2 regions of the Anabaena sp. FACHB-595 genome follow, and region 1 is predicted to be linked to the other one. Evidence: predicted binding sites of a transcription regulator. Region 1 holds the regulator's gene; the other holds the start of a gene.

Region 1 (7,541 bases):
CGCATTCCGTGGGGTAGTAGCTTGGTTAGTCCTTTAGGAGGATACATCTGCCAATAGCGATCGCGTGCCTCTAAGGTACTATAACGCTCGTCTACTAAGACAATATTTAATGCTTCAGCTAATTCTTGCTGTAGTTGCTGTTTCCAGCGTTTGGCTGTGGTCTGATTGCCCATAACTAGCATGGAAATGGGAAACTGTTGTCTTAGGGTATTAATGATGGCGATCGCATCTGCGGAAGCGACTACTTGATGATAGTATAGTTGCCGATCCAATCCCATCACCGCTAAACCACATTTATCTTTACCTGGGTCAAAACCTAAAATAACTGGTTGTGTGGGAGAAAATGCACTTAAAGTCATAATAAGTCCAAAAATAATTATTCAGAATACAAATAAATCTCGATAAATATATTTATTGATTAATTAAATATTTTTAATATAGCTGTTGCCAGTAGTGTTAGGACATCAATAAGATGATACGACCTAGACACAAAAAGACTTTTCACCCAGTCCCCAGTCCCCAGCTATATATTTCTAGTATTTTAATTACACAACTCTCTCGTTACCCTTAATCCTTGGCAGTTATTTAATATTTTGAATTGCTCACTCCCTAATTTTTTCATTTAAGTACTCAAAATAACTTTGCCATTTTGGATTGCTACCAATCGCACTCTCAATGGCCCTGCTGTATAAGTATCTTCAGCAGCGATCGCTTTAATTTCTATTGGTTGATCTAACTGACGCAACAAGGAAACGAAGCGCAGAAAAGTACCATCTATTTGCACACCTTCAACAATTCCCGCATTCCTAGCACGAAATTGGGAAGCGGAAATTAATAAATCTAACCGTTGTCGTAATTGATAAGAGGTCATACTACGAGGATCGGCTGTAGTTGTAGCCAAAACTTCACTTCCAGAAAATACCAGCACATTTCTAGCTGTATCAGCAAAAAATTCTATCTGGTTTTCTCCTCTGACGTAATTACCAGCTGAGAATATTCTGACTACATATTCTCGACCATCATTAATTTGCTGAATCAGCTGCTCAATTCTATCTGGGGTAATACGTAGTAGTTCTATATTTGCCGAGTTTGACCCAGGTTCGCTTAATTCTAAACTGGCGTTGCGGTTAGCTTCTTGCAGTAGTTGGATAATTATCTGACGTGTAGCCGCTACCTGATTAGTCCGAATAACAGCAGAGGCCAAAACTTGACCGCGAACTAATGCTAGTTTGCCTAAACGTAAGTCGCGGTATGACTGGTAATATTTCTCCAGCCGCGCCACTTCCTGCTCTAAATAGTCCTGTTGTGTTTCTAATTCTTTGAGCCGTGACTCTCGTTTGGCAATTACCTCTTCTCGCTGTGCAATTTCCAAGTTACGATTTTGAATTATTTTATCTAGTTGGGAAATTTTCTGGTCGCGCTGTTGTAGTGCTTGTTGACGGTTAGCTAGTTCTCTGTCCCGTTGTTCTATCGCTTGTTGACGGTTAGCTAGTTCTCTGTCCCGTTGTTCTATGGCTTTTTTAGCTTCAGCATATAACCTGCGGCGTTCTGTCTTGAGTTGTTCCACTGCCCCTTGTAAGGCTTTTCTTTGATTGTAAACGCTTTGCAGTTCAGCGATCGCTTTTTGATATTGTGTAACTACTTGTCCCAGTCGGCTTTGGGTGCGCTGGTATTGTGCTTGGGTTTGCGCTAAATCTTGCTGTGCTTTTAATTTTTCTTTTTTGGCTTGGTCGCGCTGAGTTTCTACCTGTTTTTTATCTGTTCTGGTGGTTTCTAGCTCTTGATTAACTTTATTACGTTCAATTTCCACCTGAGTTTTTTGCTCTTCTGCGACTTTGAGCTGTTCTCGTTTTTGCCTGAGGTCTTTTTGAATATCTTCTAACTCGAAAACCCCTTTACGTAGTCCTTCGTCAGCAATGAATAAGATTGCCAAGGTAGTTGCTGAAACTAGTCCTCCTGTCAAAATTGTCACCAGTACAGCCGTGTTTTTGGGGCGTAGATTAAACAGAGAGAGGCGTGCTTTGCCAACTCTTGTGCCGATGCGATCGCCAACAGTGGCAATTACACCTCCCAAAATTAAAATTGCTGCTATGAGGATGTACCCAGTGGTCATCTTCAGCTACCCAATTGAGTCCAGATACAGCCTACTACTTTCAATCATTCTTTGTGGAGGATGGGAGGGTGGGAATAGCTGAAGTTACTCAAGATTTTCGATTTACTTCTAACTATGGGTGTCATTGAGAAAAATATAACACGTACCACCTCTGATGGTTCCAATTGTTTAAAGAGTGCAGAAGGCAAGAGCCAGAATTTCAGTATGGGTTCACCGTCACTTTGAGTTAAATAAACGGATTGAAGAAACCAACTAAATCTATAATGAGTAGGATTTAGCCTGTGCTAATAGTTAGCCACATTCTGAATTCTGACTCCTGCTATTCTTCTTTAAGTGAACTGTCTGCTGAGAGTCACAGGTTTATGCACAGTAATCTTCTTTTTGTGGATGGAAATCATCTTTTTCTCCCGCAAATCCCCTAGTAGCCTAGTAACAGTAACGCGAGTAGAGCCAATTGCTTCGGCGATCGCCTGATGAGATAACTTTAAATCAATTGTGATTCCATCTGCACAAGGAACACCAAAATCACGACAGAGAATTAACAGAAAACTCACCAATCTCGAACCCATATCTCGGTGCGCTAAGGTTTCAATCATCATCTCTGTTTGTAGAATCCGCGAAGACAGACCCCGCAGCATCAACATCGATAATTCAGGATTTTCCTTCAGTGCTTGCTCCACTTGTTCAATTGGTGCAGAAAGCAATTCTACTGGAGTAAATGCCACCGCATGGTAAAACCTATCCGACTTGTTTCCTGTCAACAAAGACAGGACACCAAAAACGCTATTTTCCCGTAGTAGTGCTACTGTAATCTCTTCTCCTGCCTCGTACACCCTGGAAAGTTTCACAGCCCCTTTCAAAAGAAAGTAGACTCGTTCGGCAGGATCGCCAGGAAAAAAGATCGTTTTATTGCGTTCAAACGTTTCGACAACAGGAGGAAAAGCTCCGGTTGCCATCTGACGAAAAACATTTGCTAGGGCCTTATCTTGTGTCACGATCATCTCCCTTCCCCTACCCAATGCCGGAATAACAAAAAACTAAAAACTAATTACCTAAGAATACACCTGAAAAATCAATAAAGCACCGTTAACCTTTCTGTACTTTCCTATACTCAAACGTACAACTTTATGGTTATTTGTTCATAATGATACCCAACTTTTGCTATTTTTAGCTAGCAGTTCTTGATAGATACTTCTACTTTCTCTAACCATCAGGTTTTTTGCAGAAAAAATTAAGTAATCTTGAAAATATCTTAAGAAATAACAAACATTTTATTCTAAAAAACGCCCTTAATAATCATCATTTTTGCTAACCATGTATAAAACAAAGATAAAGGGTTTGGATAAGGGTGTAGGGGTATAGGGGTATAGGGGTATAGGGGTATAGATTGCCTAAGTCCTATCTTGGTTCAGGCAGGCTGTTCTTGAGTAAGGGGGAAAAGAAAAATTCTGAACCTCTTTCCTCCCTGGCCTACCTTGCCTCTCTTGCTCTCCTCCTGTCCCCTAGACATTCTTTCGAGTTAAACAGCAAGAAAATTCCCAACATAGCTTGATTACCTCTTCTACTGGGTAGTGATTTCTGTCAAGCTGTACAAATGAATCGATCACATTAATGACAACAAAAATCTCTATGCTGAATCTGACTGGAAAAAATGCCTTGGTTACAGGTATCGCCAATAATCGTTCCATTGCCTGGGGAATTGCCCAACAACTGCACGCAGCCGGAGCTAACCTTGGTATTACTTATCTACCAGATGAACGTGGCAAATTTGAGAAGAAAGTTTCAGAACTCGTAGAACCCCTTAACCCCAGCTTATTCTTGCCTTGTAATGTTCAAAATGATGAACAAATTCAGTCTACTTTTGATACCATCCGCGATAAATGGGGCAGGTTAGATATTCTGATTCATTGTCTAGCCTTTGCTAACAGAGATGATTTGACTGGAGATTTTAGCCAAACATCTCGTGCTGGTTTTGCCACGGCTTTAGATATCAGCACTTTTTCACTGGTGCAGTTAAGTGGTGCGGCTAAACCCCTAATGACTGAAGGCGGTAGTATTATTACTTTGTCATATTTGGGTGGTGTTAGAGCTGTTCCTAACTACAACGTTATGGGAGTAGCCAAAGCCGGATTAGAAGCTAGTGTACGTTATCTAGCATCTGAACTCGGCTCTCAAAATATTCGCGTTAACGCCATCTCTGCTGGCCCCATCCGCACCTTGGCTTCTAGTGCCGTTGGTGGCATTTTAGATATGATTCATCATGTGGAGCAAGTAGCCCCCTTACGTCGGACTGTGACTCAGCTAGAAGTGGGCAATACAGCCGCTTTCTTGGCTAGTGATTTAGCTAGCGGTATTACTGGTCAAGTCCTGTACGTAGATGCAGGATACGAAATCATGGGGATGTAATAAAATCTGGGTACTGGGTATTAGGGATTGGGGATTAGGTATGAGGAACAAACAAGGTGGAAAAAGAATGATTTTTTCACCACTTTTTCCTTATATGCCCAGTCCCCAATCCCCGATCCCCAATCCCTAATCCCTAGCCTCTATGCAAATCAGCGATTATCCCCAACTTAATTTGTCCTCAGTTCCTCGGATTGCTTCAGTGCATCGCATCACTGGGGAAACAAATGTACAAGTTACTGTCAATTTGGATGGTACGGGAATTTGTAAGGCAGCTACTGGCATTCCCTTTTTAGATCATATGCTGCATCAAATTTCCTCCCACGGCTTGATTGATTTGGATGTCCAAGCCAAAGGAGATTGGGAAATTGATGACCACCACACAAATGAAGATGTGGGTATTACTTTAGGTCAAGCTTTGGCTAAGGCATTAGGCGACAGAAAAGGTATAGTCCGCTTTGGTAATTTCCTAGCACCTTTAGACGAAGCTTTAGTACAGGTAGCATTGGATTTTTCTGGTCGTCCTCACCTCAGCTATGGCTTACAAATTCCTACGGAACGTGTGGGAACTTATGACACCCAATTAGTTAGAGAATTTTTTGTGGCATTAGTCAACCATAGCCAAATGACTCTGCACATTCGCCAATTAGATGGCATTAATTCCCATCACATTATTGAGGCGACCTTCAAAGCCTTTGCCAGAGCAGCCAGAATGGCTATAGAAGTCGATCCTCGCCGCGCTGGGACGATTCCTAGCTCTAAGGGGGTTTTGTAAACAGCAGGGGGCAGGGAGCAGGGGCAGGGAGCAGAAATCCCCAATCCCCAGTCACCAGTCCCCAATCCCCAGTCCCCAATCCCCAAAATTCGCAACAATTAACAAACCAGTAGCGATCGCGCTGATCTTCTTGGGTACTTTATAACCAATGCTGCGTAATCACTAGTATTTGTTAATTAACACCCAATGCAGTCTTTTACAGACACCCCGGATTTTCAATTAACTACCAAAAATACCCCGTCGGTAGTGATGACTTCTGATTTGCGAAAAGTTTATCGCACCGGCTTTTGGATGAATCAAAAAGTTGTTTCCCTCAAGGGCTGTTCTTTAACGGTTTACCAGGGGGAAACTTTTGGTTTACTGGGGCCGAATGGTGCAGGTAAAACTACTTTGTTAAAGCTATTGTTGGGAATTATCCGTCCAAGCGGTGGAAAAGGGTTATTGTTGGGTCAGCCATTAGGCGATCGCCATATCAAGCAACGTGTTGGTTATTTGAGTGAAAATCCTTACTTGTATGAATATCTTACTGGTTGGGAGTTTTTAGAGTTAGCGGCTGGTTTGTTTGAAATTCCTGCCAGTGTGCAACGTCAACGCATTCCTGAATTATTGGATTTGGTGGGTTTATCTGTAGCTGATGCCCAAAAAAAACAGATGCGCCGCTATTCCAAAGGAATGCTACAGCGTGTTGGCATGGCTCAGGCACTAATTAACGATCCAGAATTAATATTTTTGGACGAACCCATGTCTGGTTTAGATCCTTTGGGACGCTACCGGATGCGGGAAATTATCTTGTCGCTGAAAGCCGCAGGTAAGACGATTTTCTTCAATAGCCATATTCTCAGTGAAGTGGAGAAAATATGCGATCGCATTGCCATTCTTTCACAAGGTGAATTAGTTTGCTCTGGTTCTCTGGATGAACTACTGGGTAGTCAGAACACATATCATGTTCAAGGTCAAAATGGTGATTGGGAAATTCTCAAAAAATGGCTGGCAAATTTAGTATATGAACCTGATGGTTATTGGCAAGGCACACTGCAAGAAGATTATTATGATTTCCTAGCTAGCGTGCGTCTAATGGGTGGGCGAATTATTTCTATGAATTTATCTCGTCAATCTTTAGAAGAATTTTTTATCAACCAGATTCAAAAACAAGACACATCTTTGCATGAAGTAATTGATCAATCAGAAGTATAGCCGTAGCTAGACAGACTAGGACATCAAGCTAAGATAAAACCTGGACAACACAATGATTTCAAGTCTGTCAACAGCTATATCTCAGCAAAAATACTAATGTGAAAATTATATTCACAGATGTTGTTTAGTAAAATCAGGCAACTTTTACTGTAACTTTACTAAAAATTCAAACTTGGGAAAAAATATTTGACCGGATTAAGATAGTTTTTCTAGGAAAATGAGAATTGTCGGGAAACTTCAATACTTAAGTATAGTCAAGATTAAAATGTTTAGACAATACTTTACCGATGGTAGTCTCAGAGTTTAAAAAATATGCTTAACACAGGTTCGCTGAAATTTCTATCACAGCCAGCTGTGGGTGCAGCTTTGCTAACTGCTGCTCATCTCGTTGTGCCGTTTGCCAGCGTAGCTCAGGGACAACAAGTATTTCCTAATTCGCAAACAGTACCCCCTACTAACCAACGAGTATCACCACCAGTACAAGTAGATACAAAATACTTGTTGGGAGGCGGCGATCTAATTCGTGTAAATGTATTTGAAGTTCCCGAATATGGTGGTGAATATCAAATTCCTCCAGGTGGAGCTATCAACTTACCTTTAATCGGCAGTGTTTCTGTTCAGGGGTTCACGACAGAACAAGCAGCTGATGTGATCACTGACAGATATCGCAGGTTTCTGAAACGTCCCCAGATTTCTGTAAATCTTTTATCCCCTCGCCCCATCAATATCTTAGTTGCTGGGGAGGTCACACGCCCAGGCTCTTACACTTTGAGCTTGCAAGGCGGTGCAGGTAATAATCCAGGGGTACAATATCCCACTGTCTTGGCTGCACTCACCACAGCCCAGGGTGTTACCTTAGCAGCAGATGTCACTCAAGTGAAGCTGAGACGTAAAACCAGCAATTCTACTGAGCAAATCGTGAGTCTAAATTTGAAGGAACTCATCCAAACTGGTAGCTCTTCACAAGATATTACTTTAAGGGATGGAGACGTTATAGTCGTGCCAACTGCTACTAGCTTCAACGTAGCAGAAGCACGTAATCTATTTGCTGCTAAC
Region 2 (7,541 bases), 2.1 Mb from region 1:
GCGCGGACTGCATACACTCAGTTAAATTATTCCCCCTGGTTACTTTTGGGAACTGTTGTAGGGATGACGTTGATTTATTTGCTCCCACCTGTAGCTACTATTATCGGTGTATTGATGGGAGATTGGAGAATTACGCTGACAGGTTTAGGCGTATGGTTGCTGATGTCCTTGGCTTATTTACCCACGATTCGCTTTTATAAACGTTCTCCCTTATTAGCCTTTAGTTTACCAGCGATCGCCTTTCTCTATACCCTCATGACCATTGACTCTGCATTCCGTCATTGGCAAGGGCGCGGTGGTGCGTGGAAAGGTAGAGTATACCCAGGCTAGTATCGCAAGGCGGAATTCAAAATACCCTACGGGAAGCTAAAGCTACAAAATTCAAAATGAATACAGCATAAGGGTTTTGTTGATTTGCAACGCGTAGATTATTGCGAATTGCGTTGGCGTTAGTGTGGTTTTACCCAAAAGTTGCCAAGAACCAAGATATGCTTCAAACCTATGATTCGAGTTTAAAAAACCTGAAATTTAGCTACAGCAAGTAATCTAGCTCAAAAAATTGCACACAGGGCGATCGCTAATCATTGATTTTGAATTGTGATTGCAATGTCAAGTGAGGTAGTCAAAAATGCTCAAATACCTGCTCCTACACAGTGAATCCGCCGAAATGGCAAAGCATCAGTCAAGGAATTACTCCGTTCTAAATTTGTAGCCGTTAAGAGTCTAATTTCGCCCATTTGCCAAGTTTTTGTTGTTGAGTCAAGATATTCAAATTTAATCGCAGTCACTTCAAATTGATGATCACCATTACCTGAATCCCACTGGACACGAATAGAGGGATTTCGCACCTCTGTACCACCATACTGAGTAATATGTTCGATTAGCAAACTATAGACACACTCCTGATTGTCATCAATATAATTGCCATTCTTCTGAATAACCGCCTGTAGATATTCTCGACCAATACCCTCAGCACTAGGTAATGGTAATATGATCGGGCCAGGTAGCTTACTTTTGTAGGATACTAGGTTGAAAAGTGTCCCAACCCCCACAATTGCCGCTAATCCACCTGTAACAATCGCCCCTGTTTTCAGGAAAATAGAGAGCCATTTTTTCAATGATTGCAGCATGAATTTATAGCGTTTGTTGATTGGCTTAACAGCATGAAATTACGTTAACTCTTGGTCACGTTATGGTTCAAAAGTTGGTCATGCTGGAGGTAAAATCACAGTTAGCCTTGCCGAAGGCTATTGCGAATTGATTTAATTTGGTTCTACAACCGCACCCATAAACAAGATATTTTTGCTTTGATTATCACGAATTGCATAGAAAAAGGGACGGTCAACAATCATTTTAAATGGCTGTTGTGGCTCTCTCAAAGATGTCGCTACCATGCCTACAGAAGTTGCTGCACTAGCTTCTGTACCTTCTTCATTCACCTCAATCACAGTTTTATGTCTCACTTGGCTAATAGTTAAATTGTCGCCGATACCAGAAAAGTTGGCTTTATTACTAAAAGCTTCTGCCATGCCTAAAGACTTCAGGGCATCATTCAGGGTAATATCATAGTCTGTTTGAAAGCGCGGTAACCGAATAGAGCCTTCACGGTTTCTAAACTGAGGCATCCATTTTTCCCAGTTCTCTGCATTTAAGTTTTGAGAAAAGGCTTTGAGGTTAGAGTTTTTTGTGGGCAAAAAGATATACAGACTCACCTTGCCATCTTGACCATAAGGTAAACTTACAGACTGAAATTGTGGGGTTTCATAATATCTATATTCACCCGTTTGTGACATCATCGGGTGTTGTTTCTGCTGACCAGATGCAGTGTAAAAGGTCTGTGGTGTTGTTTGAGATTTGTCGAAGGCGTTACTCCATTTGCCATTAAAATATATGGCGTTGATAAGAAATAGCGCCTGATTTGGTTCAATATTATCGACAATTTTGTCAATTTTACCTTTGGTATTTTCCTGTACCCAGGAATTAATTGTATTTACAGCCGTGACATTTTGAAAGTCTAAATTGGTCACCTTAGCTTGATAGAAATCGCGGGTGGTTTGCACAAAATCGGGACGCAAACTAACATCCTGATTAACCCACAGGGAGTTAGCTATAGTCAGTTGGACATTTTCACCAGGATTTTGTAGCAGCTTGTTTAATGAAGCGTAACCAGAGTTGAGTTCTGGTAGACTGATACCCTGTAACTCTAGGGTTTTGGCCATTGCTTTTTGCGTAGAGCCGCTAGCGCCATTGTAGGTCATAGCTAGGGCGATCGCTACACTCGTGGGCGACACAGAAATATTTTTGGCGTTACCATCTTGTTTGGCAATTTCCGAAAACAGCTTAAAGCCAAACTTATTATTAGCATCGACAATTTTAGTATCAGGCACTACTGTTTTTTTTTGCAATGAAGATTCTGCTGGAGATACCCCAGTCTGGGCTAGCGCACTTGTGTCAGGATTAACTTGAGAACAACCTAGTACACTGAATAGAACTACGCTAGCTGCTGCCAGAACATAACGTCTTCCCAGACTAACAGCGTAACGTCTTTGTAAAAAACTGTCTTTCACACCACTGAACTTCTGCCGATTCATGTTACTACCTCGTGTGCCAAAGTTTTTAGCTATCTACCAAACTTGACGTTAATGCCGTATTGCTTATTTACTATTGCATTAACATACCTGAAACACTCGACGGTTACAGTTTTAGTAACAGTAACTTTGGCAAGAAAGGTAAATATAACTATTGCAAAAATTCCCTCAATATGAATCAGTATATTGATTTTACAGTCTCTAATATCGGTGGTTTATCTTAAGGCTGAATATTTGTATTTTAGACTACTAAATTTCGGTTTTCCCACAGTAGCCCTAGAATCATTTATGGTAAACAAATTTGCCAACTTCTCAAATAAGTCGGTAATTCAATCTGGCAATTTTCAAACCAATAAGTCTCAAGGGTGAAATTCCCAACTTTTAAATTAATTCGGGACTGTCCACCAAGCTAAGGCATAGGGCTGAGTGGCTTCATTAAGCTGCTTCTGGAACTGGACACGGATTTTGTAGTTTCCATGAGCAGGAACAGGGCAGAAAATATGTTCTACACTATCAACTTCACTAATAGAAGAACAAGCAACACCAGAATCTATATTATTGGTATCAGCTTTTACTAGATAAAGATCGAGGTTATTCAGCTTGCGATCGCGGAAATTTTCACCTACATCAAATTGCTGATTTTTATTAGTATCATTTAATTCTACCAAACGGTTCCAACTAAGAGTAATAGCTACAAAACTATCTTTCTTGAGTGGTCTTGTTAACGCATAATCAACAGACTTGCCTATATCTACTTGTCGATAATCCCAACCAATCCCTGGAACTGGTGCTGTTGGTTGCCATTGACCAGCGCTAAATTGCTGATAAGCACGAAACGCATTTAAATGACCCGTTCCCATTTGGGCATTTAAAGGAATTTTGGGGTCTTGGTAGGCATCAGAAGCTAGCCAGTCTTGGCTTTGTTTATCAATAAGTGTGCGAGTCATGCCCAAGCGTAAACCATCACCACTATCTTGAATCTTTTCGGCTGAATTGAGTAGTACTGCTTTCATCACTTGCTGACGGCGGCTATCAATGCTCCAGTTTGGTTTTTTGGTGCGTAGCTGTCTATCACCAAATTCTTGTAGTAAAGCCACCGTAGCGGTGAGATGAGGTGCAGCAAAACTTGTCCCTGTGACCTTGTTCAACTTGCCATCAGGATTGAGCAAGTTAATATTACTACCAGGCGCTACTATACTAACGGCGCGACGGCCATCTATATTAAATTCCTTACCAGCCAGACGACCGCTAACACCTTGGTTAACGCCTGCTAGGTTAGAAACGTCAACTTTATTGAAAATTCCCTCTCTTCGGGATGAAAAAGCCACGTTTATTCCGTTAAAATTGTCTGTAGGGATAGGAATACCACCTTTACCCTGATTGCCTGCGATCGCATACACGACATCATGAACACGACTCGACCAGTCAACACACAAAGTCAGTAAAGCATTCCCATCTAAAACAGCCTCTGGTCGAGGGTCACGGTTAAGAGGTTCACCAAAGCTAAAGTTAATAGCACGGACATCACCACCATTTTGTGATGCTATGTGCTGGGCCGATAAACACTCTTCTGGTTGACCCATATTTTTTGTAGAACCTACCGCCGACGAATATAATTTCGCTGCCGGCGCAACCCCAGGTAAACCTTTGTCCCTACTGACCATTACACCAGCCACATTATAAGCATGGGGGTCAACACCGTTATTCGATTTAGCTGGGCCATTGCGTAAAAAAACAGCCGCCAGTGAAACAGCACGATTTTTAGACACAGCCTTATCCCAACCAAACATCCCCGGACGACCGATTTCCACCTGACCGATAGCAATCTTTCTACCAAGCAAATTATAAGGAGGTTGGTGTAACTTCAAAGCATCAATACCGTTAGTTCCCAATGAACTTTGTAAAGCCGCAGCCAACACAGGCACACTTAAACAGGAAGCACTTAATCCGCAAATTATCCAAGTTAGTTTTTTCATAGTTATTAGTAAGTTGTCAGTTGTCAGTTGCCAATAGTTTTTTACTCCCTTGCCTCCTGTCTCCTACCCCTGCCTTTTTCTAAAATTCTCAATATTTTGTTACAGTATTTTGTTACAATGCTTACAGACGAGGACGCTTAAAAACCCACCAGCCATGACCCAAAACCGATCTGAAAAACCCATAGTAATCTCTCCATCTATCCTATCAGCCGACTTTAGCCGCTTAGGTGACGAAATTCGCGCTGTAGATGCAGCTGGAGCCGATTGGATTCATGTTGATGTAATGGACGGTCGTTTTGTACCTAATATTACGATAGGTCCTCTGGTAGTGGAGGCGATTCGTCCAGTTACAAAGAAACCTCTGGATGTCCACTTGATGATAGTGGAGCCAGAAAAGTATGTAGAAGATTTTGCTAAAGCAGGCGCTGACATCATTTCTGTTCATTGTGAACATAACGCTTCACCACATCTGCACCGCACCCTGGGACAAATCAAAGAATTAGGTAAACAAGCAGGTGTCGTACTCAATCCTGGTACACCTTTAGAACTAATCGAATATGTTCTAGAACTGTGCGACCTCATACTAATTATGAGTGTTAACCCCGGCTTTGGTGGTCAAAGCTTTATTCCTGGGGTAGTACCCAAAATCCGCCAGTTGCGTCAAATGTGTGACGAACGCGGTTTAGACCCTTGGATTGAAGTAGACGGCGGGCTAAAAGCTAACAATACTTGGCAAGTTTTAGAAGCAGGCGCGAATGCAATTGTGGCCGGTTCTGCTGTATTTAATGCTAAGGATTATGCAGAGGCGATTACTAATATTCGCAACAGCAAGCGTCCTACACCAGAATTGGCGAAGGTCTAGGCTGACTGAATAGATAGAGAATAATCATAAAGTTAAGGGTGATAGTTCATTTATCACCCTTAACTTTATGATATTTGCGGGAAAATATTAGACTTGAAGTGCCAAACGCTAATAACCCCAAGGTGGTTATAGGTTCAGGAATATCAACTCAGTTTAGTAATGCTTAGTGCTATTACATCAATCAAAAAGATTATTGAATGAACTATTTTAATCATACTGTTTCTTCAAATGATAGAGACGCAGAGTTTTACGTCTCTACCTAGCTAGTCTGTTACTGGCTTACTTCGCTACTAGCTGATTAACTGGTGCAACACCAGCCAAGTCCAGAATTTTGGGAATCAAATCTTCCCGCTTGACTGCCATCATGTGGACACCATGACACAATTGCCGCGCTGTTTGTACTTGTTCGGCAGCAATTTTTACACCTTCTTCTAGCGGGTCTTTGGCTTTGGCTAATCTATCAATAATGTGTTCTGGTATATTTACACCGGGAACGCACCTATTAATAAATTGGGCATTTTTTGCGGATTTCAACAGAAAAATTCCAGCCAAAATTGGTTTTTTATGGGTTGAAGCTATCTTATCCATAAACTTTTCTAGTTTTTCAAAATCAGTGATTAATTGACTTTGAAAAAACTGCGCCCCTGCTTCGATTTTGCGTTCAAAGCGACTTTGCAAACCAGACCAACTCGCACATTGGGGGTCTACGGCTGCACCGACAAATAAATCGGTTGCGCCATCGGTCAAGGGTTTATCGTTGCAATCAACACCTTGATTCATTTTCCGAATTAGTTGCAATAGTCGTACTGCTTCCAAATCAAAGACGGCTTTGGCTTCAGGATGATCGCCTGCTTTTACTGGGTCGCCAGTCAAAGCTAAAATATTACGAATACCCAAGGCGTGAGCGCCCATGAGGTCGGCTTGTAATGCAATACGGTTGCGATCGCGGCAAGCCATCTGACAAATTGGTTCAATACCCTGTTGCAACAAAATTGCCGATGCTACCAATGAAGACATCCGCAACACCGCACGGCTACCATCGGTAATATTGACAGCATGAACTCTCCCCTTAAGAGTCGCCGCCATTTCAATCATATGAGTGGGATTTCCCCCTTTCGGTGGTGCTACCTCGGCGGTAACTAAAAATTCCCCCGCTTGCGCGGCTTTACTGAAATAATTCAAAGCAGTATAGCTATGGTTATCGTCCATAACGTGATTATGTTTGTTCTTTTTAAGGGTATAACGAATTACACCTGAAAGAACAAGGGAGTGGGAAGTCCAGCCTACAAAATACCTAGCCCCAATTAAGTCATGTCAGTCGCTCAAGAATTAGAACCAGCAGCAGATATAATATTTCCGCCAGGAGACATTGAAAGCCACGAGCCTTGATAACATTGATTATCGCTCTTTTATGACTCTGATGAAAGAAAAAAATATAGGTTGGGTTGAACCTTAGTGAAACCCAACAAAACCAAGGATTTTTCGTGTTGGGTTGAGGAACGAAACCCAACCTTGTATATTGAGGGAAGTAATAGAAGAGCGTTATACTAAGCAATCACCTGCGTTCGGCCGTAGACCATCACGCCCTAGATTGATCAATTCTAATTAAGTTACTTCACTTAGATGAACGCGATCGCGCTTTCTTTAGTAGTTGACTATATCTGCAATATTGTTAAACAATTCAGATATAATAATAAGTTTGTCTATTGCTTTTGTTTTTTAGAATATGTCTAAGACTTACACCGTTGAGATTCTCCACCAAGGTAAAACCCACACTTTACAGGTTCCTGAAGATAAAACTATTTTATCAGTTGCAGATGAACAAGGGTTAGATTTACCTAGTTCTTGCCATGCTGGTGTTTGTACAACTTGCGCTGGTCAAATTATTACCGGAACTGTAGATCAAAGTGATGGTATGGGGGTTAGCCCAGAACTACAACAACAAGGTTACGCATTGCTTTGTGTAGCCTATCCTCGTTCCGATTTGAAAATTGAAACCGAAAAAGAAGATACTGTTTATCAAATGCAATTCGGTAAGTAAGATAAATAGCTTGATGTCGGTAATTGGTAATTTTTTGTTGTCAGTAATTTGTGGGTCAATCCCAATTACTGATA

The links. Region 1 encodes NtcA, which controls nitrogen genes in cyanobacteria. Its sites were predicted from a motif close to TNTGTANNNNNNNNTACANA; they were not measured.
Region 2: rpe (ribulose-phosphate 3-epimerase) is a predicted target of NtcA. The motif match lies at 4,673-4,692, and genes of this name have one in related genera.

What each region holds. Positions count from the first base shown of each region.
Region 1 covers NZ_CP183473.1:5,258,346-5,265,886, reverse strand. The annotation lists gene ACN222_RS21955 (pre-16S rRNA-processing nuclease YqgF) at 1-359, opposite strand, end outside; gene ACN222_RS21950 (DUF3084 domain-containing protein) at 623-2,113, opposite strand; gene ntcA (global nitrogen regulator NtcA) at 2,443-3,114, opposite strand; gene fabI (enoyl-ACP reductase FabI) at 3,743-4,519, shown strand; gene hisB (imidazoleglycerol-phosphate dehydratase HisB) at 4,662-5,291, shown strand; gene ACN222_RS21930 (ABC transporter ATP-binding protein) at 5,478-6,485, shown strand; gene ACN222_RS21925 (polysaccharide biosynthesis/export family protein) at 6,798-7,541, shown strand, end outside.
Region 2 covers NZ_CP183473.1:900,570-908,110, forward strand. The annotation lists gene ACN222_RS03850 (glycosyltransferase) at 1-330, shown strand, start outside; gene ACN222_RS03855 (hypothetical protein) at 633-1,130, opposite strand; gene ACN222_RS03860 (serpin family protein) at 1,263-2,591, opposite strand; gene ACN222_RS03865 (S8 family serine peptidase) at 2,975-4,564, opposite strand; gene rpe (ribulose-phosphate 3-epimerase) at 4,719-5,426, shown strand; gene ACN222_RS03875 (methylenetetrahydrofolate reductase) at 5,706-6,635, opposite strand; gene ACN222_RS03880 (2Fe-2S iron-sulfur cluster-binding protein) at 7,153-7,467, shown strand.